Linked DNA regions of Leptothrix cholodnii SP-6. The protein of the gene in region 2 interacts with the protein of the main gene of each other region in a pairwise test. Links are inferred from orthologs where the notes say so. Each region holds a gene or a part of one and is shown on either strand. Other genes may lie near its edges. The genes, in order: LCHO_RS06545 and LCHO_RS19305.

Region 1 (6,791 bases), 3.0 Mb from region 2 along the record:
CTGGAAAGGCTGGACAGCCGAGGTGCGCAAGGTCGCCGAGTTCGACTACGCGCCAGCCAAGACACCGCGCTACTACCAGCTCAACGCCATCAACCGCACGGTCGAGGCGATTGCACAAGGGCGCCAGCGCGCGCTGCTGGTCATGGCCACCGGCACCGGCAAGACCTACACCGCCTTCCAGATCATCTGGCGGCTGTGGAAGAGCTGCGCCAAGAAACGCATCCTGTTCCTGGCCGACCGCAACATCCTGATCGACCAGACCATGGTCAACGATTTCCGCCCCTTCAAGGGCGCGATGGCCAAGCTGAGCCCCAATGCCAAGGGCGTCGAACGCGTCGATGCGCAGGGCCGGGTGGGTGTCGAGGACGTGACGCTGGCCGTCAACAGAACCACCAAGCAGGTCGACACGAGCTACGAGATCTACCTGTCGCTCTACCAGGCGGTCACCGGCACCAGCGACGAGAGCAACATCTACAAGCAGTTCTCGCCCGACTTCTTCGACCTCATCATCGTCGACGAATGCCACCGCGGCAGCGCCGCCGAAGACTCGTCGTGGCGCGAGATCCTCAGCTACTTCAGCAGCGCCACCCAGGTCGGCCTGACCGCCACGCCCAAGGAGACGCAGGACGTTTCCAACAGCGACTACTTCGGCGAGCCGATCTACACCTACAGCCTCAAGCAGGGCATCGAGGACGGCTACCTCGCGCCCTACAAGGTGGTGCGCATCGATCTCGACCGCGACACCTTCGGCTGGCGCCCGACCGAGGGCATGACCGACAAGCTCGGCAACCTGATCGAAGACCGCGTCTACACCGGCGCCGACATGAACCGCCGCCTGGTGCTGGAGCGCCGCGACGAGGTGGTGGCCGCCAAGATCACCGAGTATCTGAAGGCGACCGATCGCGAAGCCAAGACCATCGTCTTCTGCGAGGACATCGACCACGCCGCGCGCATGCGCCAGGCCCTGAGCAACGCCAATGCCGACATCTGCCAGACCCAGCCGCGCTACGTGGTGCAGATCACCGGCGACAACCCCGAAGGCAAACGCGAACTCGACAACTTCATCGACCCGGAGAAGACCTACCCGGTGATTGCCACCACGTCCAAGCTGATGAGCACCGGCGTCGATGCGCAGACCTGCAAGCTCATCGTGCTGGACCAGAACATCAAGTCGATGACGCTGTTCAAGCAGATCATCGGCCGCGGCACCCGACTGCGCGAAGACCTGGGCAAGACCTGGTTCACCATCCTCGACTTCAAGCGCGCCACCGAGCTGTTCGCCGACAAGGATTTCGACGGCGAGCCGGTGCAGGTCTACGAGCCCAAGGGTGACGAGCCTGTCGAACCGCCCGAGGTGGCGGATCCGGGCGATCCGGCGGGACAGCCCGATGCCGGTGAAGAAGGTGCAGGCGATCCGCCAACCGGAACCGATCCGCCGCTCGGCCCCTTCGGTGGCGGCGACGATGCGCCACCTCGCAAGTACGTCATCGGCGGCCAGGTCAACGTGCAGGTGGCTCGCGAGCGGGTGCAATACCTCAACGCCGACGGCAAGCTCGTCACCGAGAGCCTGCGCGACTACACCCGCATCAACCTCGCCAAGCGTTTCGACTCGCTCGACCAGTTCCTGCAGACCTGGAACAGCGCCGAGCGCAAGGCCGTGCTGATCGATGAACTGGAGCGCCAGGGCGTGTTCCTCGACGCGCTGGCCGACGAGGTGGGCAAGGACCTCGACCCCTTCGATCTGCTGCTGCACGTCGCCTACGATCAGCCGCCGCTGACACGCCGCGAGCGCGCCCGCCGCGTCAAGCAGCGCAACGTCTTCACCGACTACGGGCCGATGGCGCGCAAGGTGATCGACGCGCTGCTCGACAAGTACGCCGACGAAGGCATCGCCACCATCGAGGGCCAGTCGGTCTTCAACGTGCAGCCCTTCAACCAGTTCGGCAGCGCCACTGAAATCATCAAGAGCTTCGGCGGCCGGCCCCAATACCTGCAAGCCCTGAACATCCTGGAGCGCGAGCTTTACGCGCCCGCTCATTCCTGATCCCTGATTTCTCCTGAACCCGATCCCGCATGTCCAATCTCTCTGCTGTCATCAAATCCATTCAAGACGTCATGCGCCAGGACAGCGGCCTTGACGGCGACGCCCAGCGCATCTCGCAGCTCACCTGGCTGCTGTTCCTGAAGGTGTTCGACGCGCTCGAAGAAGAACTCGAACTGACCCGCGACGGCTACAAGAGCCCGATCCCCGAGCGCATGCGCTGGCGCAACTGGGCGGCCGACGCCGAGGGCATCACCGGCGATGCGCTGCTGAGCTTCGTCGACAACGAACTCTTCGTCACGCTCAAGGGCCTGAGCGCCGACCCGCTGCGCAACCCGCGCGGCTACGTGGTGCGCGGCGTGTTCGAGGACGCCTACAACTACATGAAGAGCGGCCAGCTGCTGCGCCAGGTGGTCAACAAGCTCAACGGCATCGACTTCAACCGCCAGAGCGAGCGGCACCAGTTCAACGACCTGTACGAGAAGATCCTCAAGGACCTGCAGAGCGCGGGCAATGCCGGCGAGTTCTACACGCCGCGCGCGGTCACGCAGTTCATGGTCGACATGGTGAACCCGCAGCTCGGTGAACGCGTGTTCGACCCGGCCACCGGCACCGGCGGCTTCCTGGTCTGCGCCATCGAGCACCTGCGCCGCCAGGTGCACAACACTGAGCAGGAGGCGCAACTGCAGAACAGCATCCTGGGCGTGGAGAAGAAGCAGCTGCCGCACATGCTGTGCGTCACCAACCTGATGCTGCACGGCATCGAGGTGCCCAGCCAGGTGCGCCACGACAACACGCTGGCCCGGCCGCTGCGCGACTACGGCGCGGCCGACCGGGTCGACGTGGTGCTGACCAATCCGCCGTTCGGTGGCATCGAGGAGCCGGGCATCGAACAAGGTTTTCCGGCCGACGTGCGCACCAAGGAAACCGCCGACCTGTTCCTGGTGCTGATCAAGCAGCTGCTCAAGCACAACGGCCGCGCCGCGCTGGTGCTGCCCGACGGCACGCTGTTCGGCGAAGGCGTGAAGACGCGCATCAAGGAGCAGCTGCTCGCCGAGTGCAAGCTGCACACCATCGTGCGCTTGCCCAACGGCGTGTTCGCGCCCTACACCGGCATCAAGACCAATCTGCTGTTCTTCACCAAGGGCGCGCCGACGCAGGCCATCTGGTACTACGAGCACCCCTATCCGGCCGGCGCCAAGAGCTACAACAAGACCCGGCCGATCCGCATCGAGGAGTTCGACGCCGAGAAGGCCTGGTGGGGCAGCGAGGCCGACGGCTTTGCCGCGCGGGTGGAAAACGAACGCGCCTGGAAGGTCGACATCGCAGTCATCAAGGCCGCCAACTTCAACCTCGACCAGAAGAACCCGCACGCGCCCGACGCGGTGAGCCACGACCCCGACCAGCTGCTGGCTGACTACACCCGGCTGCAGGCCGAGTCGCAGGGGCTACGCGACCAGCTCAAGGCCATCCTGGCGCAGTCGCTGGGGGCGCGGGCATGAGTGCGGTGCTGGAGGCGCGTGAACCGCGCGCGAGCTACCTGGCCGCGTTGCAGCCGCCCCTGGTGCGGCAGTTCGATCTGCTGGCCACTGCGCCCGGTGGCGTGGCGCGACTGCGCGAATTGATCCTGACGCTGGCGGTGCAGGGCAAGCTGGTGCCGCAGGATGCGAGCGACGAGCCGGCGAGTGTGCTGCTGCAGAAGATTCGGGCGGAGAAGAATCGGTTGATTGCGGCGAAGGAAATCAAGCGAGATAAGCCGCTGGCACCGATAAGCGATGAAGAAATATCGTTTGATGCCCCACGTGGGTGGGAATTGGTTCGTTTGGGCGACTTGGTGAATGCCAGTGAAGCGGGCTGGAGTCCAAGTTGTGCTGGTTCTCCACGCCGTGCCGGGCATTGGGGTGTATTGAAAGTCAGCGCAGTTTCTTGGGGGAAATTTGATCCCGAAGCCAACAAAGAATTGCCCGCTGATCTGCAGCCGAAACCAGAATACGAAGTGCGGTCCGGCGATTTTTTGCTATCTCGGGCCAACACGGAAGAACTTGTCGCGCGTTCAGTTGTCGTTGGTGCTGTCGATCCGCGTTTGATGCTCAGCGACAAGATCATTCGGCTGGACGTTGCAAATCCAATTCATCGCGGTTTCCTCAACTTTTGCAACAACGAAAAAAGTGCTCGTACCCATTACGCAGCTAATGCGTCAGGCACAAGCAGTTCGATGAAAAACGTTTCGCGCGAGGTTGTTCTGAATCTTCCAATCGCGTTGCCACCCCTCGCCGAACAATCCCGCATCGTCACCCGCGTCGAAGAACTGATGCGGCTGTGCGATGCGCTCGAAAGCCAACGCCAGCTCGAAACCGCGCAGCACGCCCAACTGCTGAACACCCTGCTGGGCACGCTGACCGACAGCGCCTCGCCCGACGAACTGGCCGCCAACTGGCAGCGCGTGAGCGATCACTTCGACCTGTTGCTCGACCGCCCCCAAGCCGTGGACGCGCTGGAGCAGACCATCCTGCAACTCGCCGTGCGCGGGCTGCTGGTGCCGCAAGACCCGACCGACGAGCCGGCGAGTGTGTTGCTGCAGAAGATTCGGGCGGAGAAGGATCGGTTGATTGCGGCGCGCAAGATCAAGCGGGACAAGGCGTTGCCTATTATTTCTGACAAAGATGGACTCGATGATCTGCCAGAAGGATGGGTCGTGGTTCGGCTGGGTGCAATTATGGAGCTTGTATCTGGTCAGCATCTTGGTCCCGCTGAGTATGCAGAGGGTCTTGACTCTGGGATTCCATATTTAACCGGCCCAGCTGAATTTGGTCCCCAATCGCCCAGCCCAACCAGATCAACTGTAGAGCGGCGCGCCATTGCGATTTGGGGGGATATTCTCATCACAGTTAAGGGTTCCGGCGTTGGAAAACTCAATGTGGTTGCGCATTCGGAGATTGCGATAAGCCGCCAATTGATGGCGGTTCGCTCGATTGGCGTGAATGATGCGTTCCTCTTTATTGTGCTCAAAACGCTTGAGATTAAGTTCCAGATGCAGTCAGTCGGCATAGCTATTCCTGGCATTGGTAGAGAGGATGTTTCTCACTCAATTCTTGGCCTACCACCCCTCGCTGAACAAGCCCGCATCGTCGCCCGCGTCACCCAACTCCGCAGCCACTGCGCCGACCTGCGCCAACGCCTGTCAGCCCGTCAGGCCATCCAAAGCCATCTGGCCGAGGCGCTGGTGGAGGTTTGAGTCATGCCCCTCATCAAGAACGCGTTATCCATCACCATCGCCATCGAAGCAGAAGGCGTCAACGAGCTGTGGCTCGACGATGCCGACAAGATGAGGTCCGACGACTTGCTCTCCGAGCTTTTGGCCCATATCGACAAGGCGCTCTGAGCATGGTCTACGAATCCCTGCCCAACCTGAAGCCAACATGCTCGGCGATGGCCTGGACCGGGAGCCATCTTTGAGCGGCGACCGCTACGTCTTTCATGTCGGCCCCGATGGCTCGGAGCCTGATGGCGGCGAAGATATTGAGGGCGCCCTCATTCTCCCAGCGGACTTTCCATATCCCGAATTGCTGGCGCTCGGCGATTTCATCGCGGCCGCCGATGTCTTGACCCCGGGTTACATACCACCGCCAGTGGGCCTGTGCCATCCGGATGGGTTCATCTACGAGAAGAACTTCGAAGACATTAAGACTGTCTTGCTGCCCGACCGGAACGTCGCGTCGCGCTTCGCGCAAATTGCAAAGGGCGCCCTCGTTGACGATGCTGTCCGACCAGTCGCCGCGCTGCTGGCGTTCTCACATTTCCTCGACATCGAGGTTGAGCCGTCCGTTGCCTTCCACGAGCTAGCCCACAAGCAAGGCAACGCGATAGCCAATGAAGAACTCGCATGGCTGCGGCAGGCCGACAACGCAAGTGCCCACGCAAAAATGGATGTGGCCCTCGGGCGCGTTGAGCGTCTCGTCGGCCTCGCGCAGCCTGCGTCTATTAGCGAGCTTGATCTCGCCTTCCCGCTGCGTCGCTGGCGACGTAACTACATCGTGACGTTGAAGATCGGCGAGCTTGAGCTGGCTGGCCTCCCGCACCTGGACCGCATATTGGCGCTCCTAGACTGGATGCATCGGGATTTCATCGTCGCCGGGCCAGCAGCCATGCTTGCGTGCATATATTTCGCTCCTAATTCGCCGCCGCGCAAGGGTCTGCTCAAACAATTGCAATCGGCCGACCGAGCTCGGGCCATCGAGGGGGCGAAGAACGCCGCATGGGACATTACCCACCTCAGCGATTTCGTACATCGCGTCAACGAGGCGGCCGACGGATCGACTCGATACCTCTTCGCAAGCCTGGACAGAACTCTGCACTACATCGCACGAAGTCTCTTTGACTTTGGGGCCGACGGCATCCGGCAGGACAACATCATCTGCGAACTCGGCAAGTGGTGGCCCCAAGAGCACGCTCGCGCCATCGCCGAGCGAATGGCTGACTTGTTTGAAAGCATCGACCAGCAGGAGCGAGTGGCGCGGCGCCCGCAAGCCGCTGGGTTCGTTGACAGCTTGATCCATAGCGGGGAGGCGGCGCTCCTGCAATGGTCTCCGACATCAGGCGCCGACAAGAAGCCCAACACCTCAAAAGAATCATGATCGCTCTACCATGAAAATCACCGAACTGACCCGCCGGGACATCATCGACTCCATTGCCTCGGAAACGGCCAGTTGGTCTGGGCGTCTCGAAGAACCCGAGTTTCTGGGGCGGCTGT
Region 2 (6,804 bases):
CTGAACAGCTCGAGGTCGAAGCTCGGCCGCGGTCGCAGGTGCCAGCCGGCCAGCGGGTTGCCGGCCTGGATCGAGAGGATCTCCAAGCCCTGCCGCGTGGCGAGGCGGCGGGCCTCGTCGGCGTCGCCGGCCTCGATGTAAAGCCGGACCACGTCGCTGGCGCCGCGCAAGGCCTTGACGTTGAACTGGGCCAAATCCGCTCCCCTGCGTGGGCTGCGCGCGCCGGAAGGCGAGCGCCGTTGCAGCCCATAATATGGGCCATGTCCGCGACATTCTCATCCGCAGCGGCGCTCAGTTGGCAGCGTTGGCGTCAGCCTGCAGCCTGACCAACCCCTTGCGCCCGCCCGGGCGCACCAGACTCCCCCGACCGGCACCTCGCGTTGGCCTCGCCAACCCGGCCAGCGTGTACCGGGTGCGGGCACAGACACCGGGTGACGACGCGCACACACCACCGCGAACACCCAAGCAATCAACGGGATAGAACGCACATGCTGCTGATGATCGACAACTACGACTCCTTCACGTTCAACCTCGTGCAGTACTTTGCCGAGTTGGGCGAGGACGTGCGGGTGCACCGCAACGACGAGATCTCGATCGCCGAGATCGAGGCCCTCAAGCCCGACCGCCTGGTGCTGTCGCCGGGGCCGTGTTCGCCGGCCGAGGCGGGCATCTGCATCGAGAGCATCCGTCACTTTGCCGGCAAGCTGCCGATCCTGGGCGTGTGCCTGGGGCACCAGAGCATCGGCGCGGCGCTGGGTGGCCACATCGTGCGGGCGCAGACCCAGATGCACGGCAAGGCCGACACCATCACGACCGACCAGCAGGGCGTGTTCGCCGGGCTGCCGCGGCAGTTCAGCGTGGTGCGCTACCACTCGCTGGCGATCGAGCGCGAGAGCCTGCCGGCCGAGCTGGTGGTCACCGCCACCAGCGAGGACGGCGAGATCATGGGCGTGCGCCACAGGACGCTGGCGATCGAGGGCGTGCAGTTCCACCCCGAATCGATCCTCAGCGAACACGGCCACGCGATGCTGAAGAACTTCCTGCAGACGCGCTGAGCGCGTTCCGGCCCGACCCGACATTGCCCCAACGAGGAGCCTCATGAGCATCGCCAACATCGACGCGCTGACCCGCGTCATCGACCACCGCGAGATATTCCACGACGAGATGCTGGCGCTGATGCGCCGCATCATGAGCGGCGAGATGTCGCCGGTGATGATCGCGGCCTTCGCCATCGGCCTGCGCGTCAAGAAGGAAACCATCGGCGAGATCGCCGCGGCCGCGCAGGTGATGCGCGAGTTCGCCACGCCGGTGGCGGTGCCCGACAAGACGAACCTGGTCGACCTGTGCGGCACCGGCGGCGACGGCGTGCACACCTTCAACATCTCGACCGCGTCGATGTTCGTGGCCGCTGCAGCGGGCGCGCGCGTGGCCAAGCACGGCGGGCGCAGCGTGTCGTCGAGCTCGGGCAGCGCCGACGTGCTGGAGGCGCTGGGCGCGCACATCAACCTGACGCCCGAGCAGGTGGCGATCTCGCTCGAACGCTGCGGCATCGGCTTCATGTTCGCGCCGAATCACCACGCGTCGATGAAACACGCCGCGCCGGTGCGCAAGGAGCTGGGCGTGCGCACGATCTTCAACATCCTCGGGCCGCTCACCAACCCGGCGCTGGCGCCGAACCAGGTGATGGGCGTGTTCCACCCCGACCTGGTCGGCATCCAGGTGCGCGTGCTGCAGCGCCTGGGTTCGAGCCACGTGCTGATCGTGCACGGCATGAACGGCATGGACGAGATCTCGCTGTCGGGCGAGACGATGATCGGCGAGCTCAAGGCCGGCCAGATCAGCGAATACGTCGTGCACCCGGCCGACTTCGGCCTGCCGGTCTACGACACGCGGGTGCTCAAGGTGGCGAACAAGGAGGAGTCGGTGACGTGCATCCAGCGCGCGCTGGCCAACGAGGACGGCCCCGTGCGCGACATCGTGCTGCTCAACGCCGGCGCCGCGCTGTACGCGGCCGACGTGGTGACGTCGATCACCGACGGCGTGCGTGCCGCGCGCGAGGCGGTGGCTTCGGGCCAGGCGCTGGCCAAGCTGAGCCAGTACGTGGCGGTCACGCAGTCGTTCAAGACCGCGGTCTGAGGGGGCGGCGATGAGTGACATCCTGAACAAGATCGTCGCGACCAAACACGAGGAAATCGCCGCGGCGCGTGCGCATCGTGGCCTGGTCTCGTTGCGCGACGAAGCCGAAGCCCGCACCGACGTGCGCGGCTTCGAGGCGGCCATGCGCGCCAAGATTGCGGCGGGCCAGGCGGCGGTGATCGCCGAGGTCAAGAAGGCCAGCCCGAGCAAGGGCGTGCTGCGCGAGGATTTCCGCCCGGCCGAGATCGCCGCGAGCTACGAGCGCCACGGCGCCGCCTGCCTGAGCGTGCTGACCGACGCGCTCTATTTCCAGGGCTGCGCCGACTACCTGCGTCAGGCCCGCGCGGCCTGCGCGCTACCGGTGCTGCGCAAGGATTTCATGGTCGACGAGTACCAGGTGCACGAGGCCCGCGCGATGGGCGCCGACGCCATCCTGCTGATCGCGGCCTGCCTCGACGACGCGCAGATGGCCGATCTGGAGGCGGTGGCGCTGGCGCACCGCATGAGCGTGCTGGTCGAGGTGCACGATCGTGACGAACTGCAACGTGCGCTGCGCCTGAAGACGCCACTGCTGGGTATCAACAACCGCAATCTGCGCACCTTCGAGGTCACGCTCGACACGACGCTGGGCATGCTCGGAGAGGTGCCGTCGGATCGCCTGCTGGTCACCGAATCGGGCATCCTGGGGCGTGACGACGTGCAGCGCATGCGCGCGGCCCAGGTGCATGCCTTCCTGGTCGGCGAGGCCTTCATGCGCGCGTCGGATCCGGGCGTGGCGCTGGCCGCGCTGTTTGCCTGAGCCGGTGATGTCGGCATTGCTGTTACCGCCGGTCTGCGTGCCCGACAACCGGTTGCAGGCGCCGTTGGCCGACGCGTTTCGCCAGGTTGCGCCTCGTTGGCGCGGGCTGTGCGATCGATTCCTCGCCAGCGAGGCCGGTCGCTCGCTGTGCGTCGAGGTCGACCGGCGTGTGGCTGCCGGCACGCCGGTTTTTCCTCGCCAGCCGTTGCGTGCGCTGAGGGCGCTCGAGCCTGCCAATGTCCGGGTCGTGATCCTCGGGCAGGATCCGTACCACGGCGCCGGCGAGGCCGAAGGGCTGGCGTTTTCGGTCCCCGAGGGGGTCCGGATCCCGCCCAGCCTGCGCAACATCCACCAGGAACTGATGACCGACGTCGGCATCGCGCGGCCGGGTCACGGCAGCCTGTCCCGCTGGGTCGGGCAGGGCGTGCTGTTGCTCAACAGCAGTCTGAGCGTCGACCAGGACCGTGCCGGCAGCCACGCCCGTCTGGGCTGGCGGGACTTCACCGACGCCGTCATCGCGCAGGTTGCCGCCGATCCGTCGCCCAAGGTTTTCATGTTGTGGGGTGCCCATGCTCAAGCCAAGCGCGCGCTGATCAACGCCAGCGGCCCGGCGCATCTGTGTTTGTGCTCGAACCATCCATCGCCGTTGTCGGCACGCCGCCCACCGGTGCCGTTCATCGGCAGCGCCCCCTTCAGCCGTGCGGCTGGCTGGCTGGCGTCGATGGGACGAGGCGCGATTGATTGGCATTTGTAGATAAGCGCTTGCAACTCGCAAAATGCCATGGTAAAGTCGCTGGCTCGCTTCGGAGGGGTGCCCGAGTGGCTAAAGGGGGCAGACTGTAAATCTGTTGGCTTACGCCTACGCTGGTTCGAATCCAGCCTCCTCCACCAAGCGAAATGAAGAAGCAGAAAGATGGCGACGGCTGTTTTGATGTGAGGCGCGAGAAATTGCGCGATGGCTGCAGGTTGAATTTTTGTTTGGCCCTGTTTTGGGCGGCCGGGCAGCTTGTTCAGGCGGGAGTAGTTCAATGGTAGAACTTCAGCCTTCCAAGCTGATAGCGCGGGTTCGATTCCCGCCTCCCGCTCCAGTTCTGGTTTGGTGTCGTGAGTCGACACAGGTTTGTGTGCAAGGTCTGCAAACCTGTGTCGATGCCCATGTGGCTCAGTGGTAGAGCACTCCCTTGGTAAGGGAGAGGTCGCGCGTTCGATCCGCGCCATGGGCACCAACCATTTTTCTTCTCGCTTGATCGTTGAGTTGATCGCATTCAGGAGTTTGGAACATGGCTAAGGAAAAGTTTGAGCGGACCAAGCCGCACGTCAACGTCGGCACGATCGGTCACGTGGACCACGGCAAGACGACGCTGACGGCGGCGATCACGACCGTGCTGGCAGCCAAGTTCGGCGGCTCGGCCAAGGCGTACGACCAGATCGACGCAGCGCCCGAAGAGAAGGCACGCGGCATCACCATCAACACCGCGCACGTCGAGTACGAAACGGCCAACCGCCATTACGCACACGTCGACTGCCCGGGTCACGCCGACTACGTCAAGAACATGATCACCGGCGCCGCCCAGATGGACGGCGCGATCCTGGTGTGCTCGGCCGCCGACGGCCCGATGCCCCAGACCCGCGAGCACATCCTGCTGGCGCGTCAGGTCGGTGTGCCGTACATCATCGTGTTCCTGAACAAGTGCGACATGGTCGACGACGCCGAGCTGCTCGAGCTGGTCGAAATGGAAGTGCGCGAGCTGCTCGACAAGTACGAGTTCCCGGGTGACGACACCCCGATCGTGCACGGCAGCGCCAAGCTCGCCCTCGAAGGCGACAAGGGCCCGCTGGGCGAGCAGGCCATCATGAAGCTGGCCGATGCGCTCGACAGCTACATCCCCACGCCCGAGCGCGCGGTCGACGGCGCCTTCCTGATGCCGGTCGAAGACGTGTTCTCGATCTCGGGTCGCGGCACCGTGGTGACCGGCCGTATCGAGCGCGGCATCATCAAGGTCGGCGAAGCCATCGAGATCGTCGGCATCAGCGCCACGCAGAACACCACCTGCACCGGCGTCGAGATGTTCCGCAAGCTGCTCGACCAAGGTCAGGCGGGCGACAACGTCGGCATCCTGCTGCGCGGCACCAAGCGCGAAGACGTGCAGCGCGGCCAAGTGCTGTGCAAGCCGGGCAGCGTCAAGCCGCACACCCACTTCACGGGCGAGATCTACGTGCTGAGCAAGGAAGAAGGCGGCCGCCACACGCCGTTCTTCAACAACTACCGCCCGCAGTTCTACTTCCGCACCACCGACGTCACCGGCGCCATCGAGCTGCCCAAGGACAAGGAAATGGTCATGCCCGGTGACAACGTGTCGATCACGGTCAAGCTGATCGCCCCGATCGCCATGGAAGAAGGCCTGCGTTTCGCCATCCGCGAAGGCGGCCGTACCGTCGGCGCCGGCGTCGTGGCCAAGATCATCGCGTAAGTTTTCCGCAGGGGTATAGCTCAATTGGCAGAGCGTCGGTCTCCAAAACCGAAGGTTGGGGGTTCGATTCCCTCTGCCCCTGCCAGATCCTGAATTTTTGGGTTCTGGATTTCCTGGCCTCAAGGCAGCCCGCGGGACGTGTTCGCCCCGGCGGGCTTTGCTGCTGTTGGTTGGGTTTTGTTGTGCGGTGCTGCCGCCTATCCGAGTGAGTGTGATGTCCACCCAAGAAGTCGAAACCGTCTCCACCAGTGCCGACAAGGCCAAGCTGGCTGCTGCCGTGCTGCTGGTCGTGGGTGCACTGGTGGCGTATTACGCGTTGTCCAAGCAGGGTGTCTATGCGCAGTGGGGGGCGTTGCTGGTTCTCCTGGCGGCTGCAGTCGGCGCATTCCTGACGGCGGAGCAGGGCAAGGCGCTGGTCGCCTACGGTCGTGAGTCGGTGCGCGAAATGCGCAAGGTCGTGTGGCCGACTCGCAAGGAAGCCACGCAGATGACTGGCTACGTGTTTGCCTTCGTTGTCGTGATGGCTTTGTTCCTTTGGCTGACGGACAAGACCCTCGAGTGGGTGTTCTACGACCTGATCCTCGGTTGGAAGCGTTGAGTCTGTTTCGTAACCAGGCAGGGACTGAAAATGAGTGATATCCAGGCGGTCGCCCCGGCGGCAAACCCGATGCGTTGGTACGTGGTTCATGCTTATTCGGGCATGGAGAAGGCCGTCGAGCGCAATCTGCGCGAGCGCATCGACCGTTCCGGCATGCAGGCCAAGTTCGGTCGCATCCTCGTGCCGACCGAAGAGGTCGTCGAGATGAAGAACGGCAAGAAGGCCGTGACCGAGCGCCGCTTCTTCCCGGGTTATGTGCTGGTCGAGATGCTGATGGATGACGAGTCCTGGCACCTGGTCAAGAACACCAGCAAGGTGACGGGTTTCGTCGGTGGTGCCAAGAACCGCCCCACGCCGATCTCGGAAGACGAGGTCATGAAGATCGTCACCCAGATGCAGGAAGGCATCGAGAAGCCCCGGCCCAAGGTCGAGTGGGAAGTGGGTGAAGTGGTGCGTGTCAAGGAAGGCCCTTTCACCGACTTCAACGGATCGGTCGAAGAGGTCAACTACGACAAGAACAAGGTGCGGGTCTCGGTCACGATCTTTGGCCGTGCCACGCCGGTGGAGCTCGATTTCCACCAGGTCGAAAAGGTCTGACGCGCAAGCGTCGACTCGGTGGTCGCGCGGATGTCGCGGCCATGAGCTGGCAGGTGACGACCCCGTCCTGTCGGCCGTGCAAACGGGCGTTCCGCCCACGGGGTTGAATGACGAGGAGCCCGTGTTCCGGGCGCTTGAACTCGAGGAGCCATCATGGCAAAGAAGATCGTCGGCTTTATCAAGCTGCAAGTTCCGGCCGGCAA

What was found.
Region 1: the proteins of LCHO_RS19305 (region 2) and LCHO_RS06545 interact in binary tests that used the Escherichia coli proteins (3 or more experiments, as listed by UniProt). The link is inferred for Leptothrix cholodnii SP-6 from one-to-one orthologs.

The regions. Positions count from the first base shown.
Region 1 is NC_010524.1:1,394,526-1,401,316, forward strand. What follows is about bases 1,360-4,308. They hold LCHO_RS06545 (type I restriction-modification system subunit M), read left to right. Parts: upstream 1,360-2,073; coding sequence 2,074-3,543; downstream 3,544-4,308. Other genes in these bases: hsdR (EcoAI/FtnUII family type I restriction enzme subunit R), read left to right, coding at 1,360-2,044; LCHO_RS22670 (restriction endonuclease subunit S), read left to right, coding at 3,540-4,308. Outside these bases: more of hsdR, read left to right, coding at 1-1,359; more of LCHO_RS22670, read left to right, coding at 4,309-5,276; LCHO_RS23640 (hypothetical protein), read left to right, coding at 5,280-5,423; LCHO_RS06560 (hypothetical protein), read left to right, coding at 5,461-6,675; LCHO_RS06565 (abortive infection family protein), read left to right, coding at 6,686-6,791. UniProt on the Escherichia coli protein: The subtype gamma methyltransferase (M) subunit of a type I restriction enzyme. The M and S subunits together form a methyltransferase (MTase) that methylates A-2 on the top and A-3 on the bottom strand of the sequence 5'-AACN(6)GTGC-3'.
Region 2 is NC_010524.1:4,345,356-4,352,159, reverse strand. The notes cover bases 1,854-4,815. They hold LCHO_RS19305 (uracil-DNA glycosylase), read left to right. Parts: upstream 1,854-2,942; coding sequence 2,943-3,689; downstream 3,690-4,815. Other genes in these bases: tuf (elongation factor Tu), read left to right, coding at 4,216-4,815; trpC (indole-3-glycerol phosphate synthase TrpC), read left to right, coding at 2,147-2,935; trpD (anthranilate phosphoribosyltransferase), read left to right, coding at 1,854-2,136. Also shown: LCHO_RS19325 (type II secretion system F family protein), read right to left, coding at 1-194; LCHO_RS19320 (anthranilate synthase component II), read left to right, coding at 489-1,055; more of trpD, read left to right, coding at 1,099-1,853; more of tuf, read left to right, coding at 4,816-5,406; preprotein translocase subunit SecE, read left to right, coding at 5,621-6,004; transcription termination/antitermination protein NusG, read left to right, coding at 6,035-6,601; rplK (50S ribosomal protein L11), read left to right, coding at 6,755-6,804. UniProt on the Escherichia coli protein: Excises uracil residues from the DNA which can arise as a result of misincorporation of dUMP residues by DNA polymerase or due to deamination of cytosine.